DNA from 2 places in the Clostridium neuense genome. Region 1 is predicted to be linked to the other one. Evidence: riboswitches for the same ligand, from Rfam matches in the RefSeq annotation. Region 1 holds a riboswitch; the other holds the start of a gene.

Region 1 (4,426 bases):
GTTATAGTATAGGAGACGATGTATATAAGGAGATTGCCAAGATTTGTGGACCTTATGGAAAGAAAGCAGTAGTGGTTGGCGGGAAAACAGCGATGACAAAAGCAAAAGAGGCACTTTTAGAAGGAGTTAAAGGTTCAAATATAGAAATATTGGACTTCATATGGTTTGGTGGGGACTCATCATACGAAAATGTTGAAATGCTAAAGAAAAATCCAGTTGTTGCAGCTGCAGATATGATATTTGCAGTTGGTGGTGGAAGGAGTGTGGATACAAGTAAGACAATGTGTGATCAAACTGGGCAAGCATTATTTGTATTTCCAACAATAGCTTCAAATTGTGCTGCTATAACTGCAACAACGGTAATATACGATGCAAATCATGTGTTTAAGGAGTTGTATTTTACTAAAAAACCAGCAGTACATTGCTTTATTAATACAAAAATAATAGCAGAAGCACCGGATCATTTTATTTGGGCAGGTATAGGAGATGCATTGTCGAAAGAATATGAATGTACATTTTCCTCAAGAGGAGATGAATTAGATCATACAAATCTCTTAGGAGTTGATATAAGCCGAAACTGTGTAGAACCACTTTTAAAATATGGTAAAAAAGCTTATGAAGATGTTAAGAGTAACAAAGTATCATATGAATTAGAACAGGTTGTTCTTAATATAATAATTACTACAGGACTTGTATCGGTTTTTGTAATAAATGATTACAATAGTTGTCTTGCACATTCCGTATACTATGGATGCACAACATTAGAAAATATAGAGAAAAATCATTTTCATGGTGAGGTAGTGTCTTATGGAGTTTTAGTTATGCTAACATGTGACAAGCAGTATCAAGAACGTGATAGAATTTATAAATTTAATAAGAGTATAGGACTTCCAACTAAACTTGAGGATATAGAGGTTGAAGAAAAAGATATGGATAAAGTACTAGATAAGGCAATGGAAACAGGTGATATAAAGCATGTTCCATATAAAATAACAAGGGAAATGATATATGAGGCAATGATGGAATTAGAAAAGTTAAATTGTAACTTATAATTATGTTTATAACACTATTTGTGTTAAATAAATATATTTTAAATTTGCTTAGAAAAGATAATGTAATAATATACGAAAGCTTGTTAAAATATGTAGACAAACCATGATATATATAATACAATGAAAACATAGAATATTTTAGTTAAAAAGCAAATTCATTGAAAAATGAAGACGCAAAGCCATGAGTCTAAGGTAATAATGCTATGATTGTCAGGTTGCTATAAATTAATAAGTATTTGCTGTCCAATAATTAAATTATGTTTTTATAGTAAACATTATGTATTGTGGGATGGGAAATTATGCATTTAGTAAGAGTAAGCAACTTGTTTTGCTTACTTTTTTTATAATATAAAAAGAAGGGGGTTTATAGGGGGGAAATATTAATTGTTTTAAATATAAATATAAAGGTGGTTGATATGTTATGGAATCTTTTAAAAATATTAAAACCAGTCTGAAATTGTTATTATACTTTACAATTATGATTTTGATTTCAACTTTTTTAGGGTACTTTTCTAATATAATTTTTAAAGAAAAAACTGTTAATTCAATTTTGTTAGTTATATTCACTGTTATTATTCTTGTAATAATCTCATATTTTTTAATAAATAATGAAGTTACAAAACCTATAGAAGAGGCAAATGAAGTTCTTAACAAAATGGCAAACAATGATTATACTGTTGAGGTCAAAGGAAATTATTCTGGTACAATGCGGGAGTTAGCTTTAAACGTTAATGATGTTAGACTAAGATTTTTAAGTATACAAGGCATATGTACTAATATCTCTAATGGAGATATTAGTGATTTGGAGAAGCTAGAAAAGATAGGAAAAAGATCGGAAAAGGATAAGATGATACCTGATCTTATTAAGATGATAAAAAGTATCAAGGATATTTGTGAAGAAATAGAAGTAATAACTAACTCTGCTATGAATGGAGACATTCATATTCATGGACAAGAAGATAACTTTAAGGGAAATTACAAAACAATAGTTAGAGGTATAAATAATCTTTTAGATACTTTGGTGGCACCATTACAAGAAGCTATCACCATTTTAGATAGAATGGCAGTAAATGATTTTACCTTGGAAATGGAAGGTGAATATAAAGGCTCTATAAAAAAATTTGCACAGTCTATTAATGATGTTAAAACAAGATTATTAAGCGTGCAGGATGGATTTGTAAGAGTTGCTAAAGGGGACACAAGTAGGCTTGAAGAATTTAAAAGTGTAGGTAAAAGATCTGAAAATGATAAGCTTGTTCCTGCTTGTATAGCAACAATGCAGGCTATACATAGTTTAATTAATGAATCGAAAATGCTTGCAAGTAGTGCAATAAATGGACAATTAGATGTTAGAGGTAATGATGATCAATTTGAAGGTAGTTATAAAGAGATAATTTTAGGGATAAATAACATGCTTGATTCTGCGATTGCACCTGTAAAGGAAGCTTCAAATGTACTTGGAGAAATGGAAAAGGGTAATTTTAAAGCAAGGATGAATGGTAACTACAAAGGAGATCATGCTGTTATTAAAAATGCACTTAATAATACCATGGATTCTATTGGTTCATATATAGATGAAATTTCTAGTGTGCTTATAAAAATGGCAGAAGGAAATATTGATGTAACTATATCAAGGGATTATGTAGGAGATTTTATTGAAATTAAAAACTCATTGAATGAAATTATAAATTCTTTTAATAAGATTCTAAATGATATGAATACTTCTTCACAACAAGTTGCATCTGGAGCTAGGCAAGTATCAGATTCAGCGCAAGCTTTATCGCAAGGTTCTACAGAGCAGGCAAGCTCCGTAGAAGAATTAACAGCCTCCTTAGAGGAAATAGCTGCACAAACAAAGCAAAATGCTGAAAATGCTGAGCAGGCTAATAAAATGGCGTTAGCTGCTAAGGACAATGCACTTAATGGTAATATTCATATGCAAGAGATGCTAAAATCGATAAATGAAATAAATGAAGCTTCGAGTAATATTTCAAAAATTATAAAGGTTATAGATGATATTGCATTTCAAACAAATATTCTTGCACTTAATGCAGCAGTAGAAGCTGCTAGAGCAGGTCAGCAAGGAAAAGGATTTGCCGTAGTAGCAGAAGAAGTTAGAAATTTAGCAGCAAGAAGTGCAAATGCGGCTAAAGAAACTACAGCACTAATTGAAAGTTCAATTAAAAAAGCAGAAAATGGCACCCAAATAGCTGATGATACTGCAGAGGCTTTAAATAAAATTGTTGATGCTGTTTCGGATGCTACTAGTCTTGTAAGCGAAATAGCAAGAGCATCTAATGAACAGGCGGCAGGTATTTCTCAAATAAATGATGGCATTATGCAGGTGTCACAAGTTGTGCAGACTAATTCTGCGACTGCTGAAGAGAGTGCAGCTGCAAGTGAAGAATTATCAAGTCAGGCAGAGATTCTTAAAGGCTTGGTTAATGGTTTTAAGCTAAAAAAAGGCAATTTAGATAAATATGAAGTTGATAAGATAAATCCTCAAGTGTTAAAAATGCTTGAAAATATGTCTGTTAAGCAAAATGAAGATGTAGATGATATTAACTCTGAATTCGATAAGCATAAGTTTAAGATTGATTTAAGTGATGGAGAATTTGGGAAATACTAATGCAATATGAGATATGCTTTATAGTGAAACTAAAGGTAAATTTATTGAAATGAGTTATTTTACTTACCATACGTTATAAGTATGGTAAGTTTTATATATATTTTTTATGGTATCAATATAAGTGGAAAGATGTTTATAGCATCAGTGAATTAGGAGGCTCCATTACAACTGTAGCTATTGCTTACAATAAAATTAATTTTGGTAATTAAACATTGATCGCTTTTTAGTGGTATAATAAGAATGTATGTTTGGCGATTAAATTAGGATAATAAATAGTGAAGGAGAGGTGCAATTTGGAAAGTAATGTTTTTAGTTATTTAAATAAGAACTATAGATATTTAAATAATTATTTAAGAGAATTAGATGAAATAGTATTTACATCCCCATATAAAGCAATTATTAAAGGTAGAAGTTTTACTGAAAATTTAACTAAAGAAGTATGTAAACTAGAGGGGTATTCTTTATTAAATACGACAACTCAAGCTGGAAGATTAAGAAAGTTAGAGAGTGAAGGGATACTTAAAGGCAAGATATATAGAACATTTAATAAAGTCAGAAGAATGGGGACTAGAGGAGAATATAATGATAAAGAAAAGGAATTAGAAGCAAGTTTAAATATGCATAGATATGCTTATAATATAGCATGCTGGTTTATTAAAAATTATATTGATCATGAATTTGAAGTGGTTACATATAAATATCCAACTCCACCTAAAGATAGCAATGTAGAAATGGCATCAAATTT
Region 2 (4,426 bases), on a different contig from region 1:
TTACGCATTGGCTGTACTTTAATACTAGAGTACAGCCTTGTCTTATATTATTGCCACAATAGATAAAATTTATACTGGAGGAATATGTATGATAAGAAAAGGTAAGCCACAGGATATTGACTCCATAATGAGCATAATTAAAGCTGCAATCAAAGACATGGAATCAAAAAACATACATCAATGGGACGAGATTTATCCAGACAAGACAGTTTTAAATGAAGACTTAGCAAATGGTAATTTATATGTCAATGTTGAAGATGATATTATAAATGCCATCGTGGTATTAAATGAGGAGCAAGCAGAGGAATACAAAGCTTTAAACTGGAAATATAACTTTAGAAAACAGCTTGTTATTCATAGATTATGCGTTGATCCAAGGGCTCAAGGCGGTGGAATTGCAAGGAAGCTCCTTAAATATTCAGATGAATTTGCAGTAAAGGGTGGATATGGGGCTATAAGATTAGATGCCTTTACCCAGAATGAAAGAGCTTTGAGACTGTATGAAAAGAATGGATATGAAAAAGTGGGAAGCGTTCAGTTTAGAAAAGGTGAATTTTATTGCTATGAGAAGAATGTAGAGTAAATATTAATAGCTTAAAAAAGACTATTGCATTAGCAAAAATTTGAATAAGGCAGTAGCCTTTTTTATAAAAAGTTAATAAAAATGAAATGTACCATTATATAGCTACTCCTTTTCGTTTCCGTGAATATTTTTATAGATAGAATCAATGTAATTGTCTACTTCTTTCATTTTTCATACCCACTTAAAAAATATATCAATGATATTTTTAAAGAAAAACCACTCTTCTTTTTTAGTAACAAGATAATTTTTTTTATCTTCTGTAATTTTATAATATATACGTCTGCCACCGCCAGTTTCTGTATCATCCCAATAAGGAGATATCAGATTGTTTTTTTCTAATCTTTTTAAAACTACATATAAAGTTCCATCTTTAATAGGATCATTAGGCTTGTATTCCAAAATGCCATTTCATAGGTTTAATAGGTGGTTTGTAAATTCAAGGTTTAATGCTAAATCATATGAATGGATTGGAAAAAGCAAAGCTATGGTAAGATGGACAATAAGTTCTTCTTTGTTTGGAGATAAAAATAAAATTTCTGATGAGTTAGTTGATGATTTATATACGCTTGTTCATGAGCCTAATTGTAATAAAGCTTGGGAGTCCTTCCAATGTTATGAGCTTGGCAAAAAAGGAATGACTACAGATTTAGCGGTGCATTTAAGGGAACTATCAATGCCAGTTTTAATAGTCAATGGTGAAAAAGATTCTGGGGTTCCTGTAAAATATGCAATAGCGGCAAGTAAGGTTATTAAGAATAGTAGGCTTCATGTGATGAAAGGATGTAAACATTGGGCTCAAAAGGAGAGACCAGAAGAATTTGTTCAGGTGTTTAATGAGTTTCTGCAGTAGCAGAAATTCATTAAACTATAACTATTTTACAAGTTCATTCATGTTTTCAGCAATATTTTTTAGTTCATTAATATTAGCTTCTATTTCTTCGTTGGTAGCAGCACTTTGAGATATTGATTGCGATACCGTTGTGTATTTAGATATAGTATCCTCCGTTAAGCTGTTAACCTGTTTGTTAAATTCAACTACATTTTGAGTTTCTGTAAGTAGCGTTGTGGAAGCCGTGTTTATTTCTATTATATTGCTGCTAAATAATTTTAATTTATCAGTCATAATTTTTATATCATTTACTGTTTCGTTAATAATATTATTTCCTGTTTGAGATTTTTCGTTGTTCTCAGTCATTTGCTTTTCAACAAGATTTATATTAGCTTTTAATTCATCTAGCATTGAACTTACCTGGTTAAGAGACTGTCTTGTGTTTTCTGCTAGTTTGCGTATTTCATCAGCTACAACTGCAAATCCCTTACCATATTCACCTGCTCTTGCTGCCTCAATAGATGCATTTAATGCAAGAAGATTTGTTTGTTCTGCGATATCTCCGAGAAGATTTAATATAGTATCTACCTGCTTTGATTTTTCTTCTAAAGCTTTTGTAGTTTGGAAAGTATTTTTAATATTTTTATTTATATCAGTAATAATTGTTAAAGCATTATTTAGAGACTGCTGATTCTTGTCCGTAACTGTGATAAAATCTTTTATTTGTGATTCGCTAGCATTTGTTTTCTTAGAAACAGTTTCATTAGCATTTAGCAAAGTTTTTAATATCTCACTATTTTTGTTTGATTTATTTAACATTTCTTCACAGGAATTTGATATATTTTGGCTTGTTTCTGAAACTTCTAAAAGGGTACTTGTCTGCTCCTCAATAGCAGCACTTAAGTTTTCACTTGAAGCTAAAACAGTATTGGAAGTTTGTGATATATTTTTGAATAAATTCAATAGCTTTTGATTTTCTTCATTAATTTTTATTTCTTTTTCAGAAATTGAATCTAATAAATTTGAAGAAAAATATACAACAAGACTAGTTAAAATCAAGGCTATTATGATTGTTACAGAAGTTAACATTAATTCTGCTGGTAATAAAGTTTTGTAATTTAAAATGGATGGATTATATATGTATACAGATATTTGGCAAGCAATACTTACTGCTATTGCGGTAATAATTAATTTTAAATCAAAAAATAGAGATTCTAGGGTTATAAAAAAGAAAATTATAAGCCATGTAGAATTTAAATGCATTGTAAAGTTTAAATATAAATATTGAAAATAAGTTATAAATAAATAAACATATTTAGTTATGTTAAACCATTTAACATTGAAACCATTTTTTGAAACTGTATGCTTGTAGCATGACCATAGTATTACAACATAGGTGACTGTAAGTATCCCAAGGATAATTAATGAATTAGTGTGTATTTTATCATTAAAACCAAATAATTTTAAAGCAGAATAAAATGTAAATGCCACAATACAGCAAATTATAAATATTGCCAGTATTACTTTAAGCATTTTTTCGTAAAAATTTGTTTTGAAGGTTTTACCAGTATTCATTTTTATTTACTCCTCTTTTATCTTTAGTTATGTTTTAAAATATTTTACGTAATGTTGCTATATCATAACTTCCTATCTATAAGTTTATAATATATAGTTTAATATCTTTTAATTTTGCTTATGCAACCGGTGATAAATAGGTATATGTATTATAAATATATGGTTCAATATATAATTATAAAAAATAAAAGGTCTATTATATAATAATAGACGCACAAAAAGATATTATTTTTCCTTATCTTTAGCAACCTGGCAATCATAAGAATTGAATTCCCTTAGACCCATAGCTTTGTGACCTTATTTTTCAATAAGTGTACTATTATGATATATAAAAAATAATACACTGAATTGGATCGGATTTCAATTGTATAATTATTTTTTGTTGGAAAATTAAAAATGAAAGATTACATATAGATTATGAAAGAAGCTTTATCCAATTTAGAAAAAGGGAGATATGAAAACCCCGTAGTTGTAAACTGGAAAGATAAAATTAGATTTGATTACGGGGTGAATTGCTGCTGATTTTTAGTAACAATTTACTCCGTAAGTGGACTTAATTACTCTGCTAATGCTATTACTTCTATCTCAACTAAAGCATCTTTAGGAAGCTTTACTTCCACACATGATCTTGCAGGCATATCTTTTTTAAAGTATCTTGCGTAAACTTCGTTGACAGCAGCAAAATCGCTCATGTTTTTTACAAATACAGTTGTTTTAACTACTTTGTCAAGGGAAGTTCCTGCTGCCTCAAGAATAGCTTTTACATTTTCTAGAGATCTTTCAGTTGCTTTTTGTACATCTCCATTAACTAGTTCTCCAGTTGTTGGATCTAGTGGAATTTGACCTGATGCAAATACTAAATTTCCAGCTTTAACAGCTTGTGAATAAGGGCCTACTGCTCCTGGAGCGTTTTTTGTACTTATTATTTTCTTTTCCATAAAATAGTCCTCCTAATATTTTAATTTATGTCTATATTAATTTTACTACATATCCGTCCTTTTCTAAACAATTTAGTATACTTTCACCATGTGTTTTGGATTGAACTGTGATTTCAAAGGATACATCAGCATATTCAAGACCTTTTTCATTCCAGTTGCTGTCCTGTCTTACTGTAACGACGTTTCCTCCCATTTTTCCTATCTTTGATATTAAAGTGCCCAAGGCTCCTGTTTTGTCCTGAAGCTCTACTTCAAATCTTATTGTTCTTTTTTCTAAAACCAATTCTCTTTCGATTATCTTAGCTGTAGTTGCAATATCAGCATTTCCTCCACTAACTAAAAGAGCTACATTTTTACCTTCTATTCCTTTTATTTTTTTAGCTAATAAGGCTGCTAAAGGTGCGGCTCCTGAACCTTCAACTATGAGCTTGCTTATTTCCATCAGCTGAAACATAGCGTGAGCTATTTCGTCTTCGCTTACTGTAACTATTTCATCTACAT

What was found. A riboswitch is a leader RNA that binds a small molecule or an ion and turns the genes downstream of it on or off. The one in region 1 is predicted to bind cyclic di-GMP.
Region 2: another riboswitch for cyclic di-GMP. It lies ahead of ACJDT4_RS07050 (methyl-accepting chemotaxis protein); the one in region 1 lies ahead of ACJDT4_RS05055 (methyl-accepting chemotaxis protein).

The regions. Positions count from the first base shown of each region.
Region 1 covers NZ_JBJIAA010000003.1:275,693-280,118, forward strand. Annotated here, with positions in the region: gene ACJDT4_RS05050 (iron-containing alcohol dehydrogenase family protein) at 1-1,052, shown strand, start outside; cyclic di-GMP riboswitch class I at 1,191-1,275, shown strand; gene ACJDT4_RS05055 (methyl-accepting chemotaxis protein) at 1,474-3,681, shown strand; gene ACJDT4_RS05060 (hypothetical protein) at 3,975-4,426, shown strand, end outside.
Region 2 covers NZ_JBJIAA010000005.1:81,968-86,393, forward strand. Annotated here, with positions in the region: gene ACJDT4_RS07035 (GNAT family N-acetyltransferase) at 89-583, shown strand; gene ACJDT4_RS07040 (PadR family transcriptional regulator) at 755-982, opposite strand; gene ACJDT4_RS07045 (alpha/beta fold hydrolase) at 909-1,433, shown strand; gene ACJDT4_RS07050 (methyl-accepting chemotaxis protein) at 1,455-2,987, opposite strand; cyclic di-GMP riboswitch class I at 3,228-3,315, opposite strand; gene ACJDT4_RS07055 (RidA family protein) at 3,545-3,925, opposite strand; gene ilvA (threonine ammonia-lyase) at 3,957-4,426, opposite strand, start outside.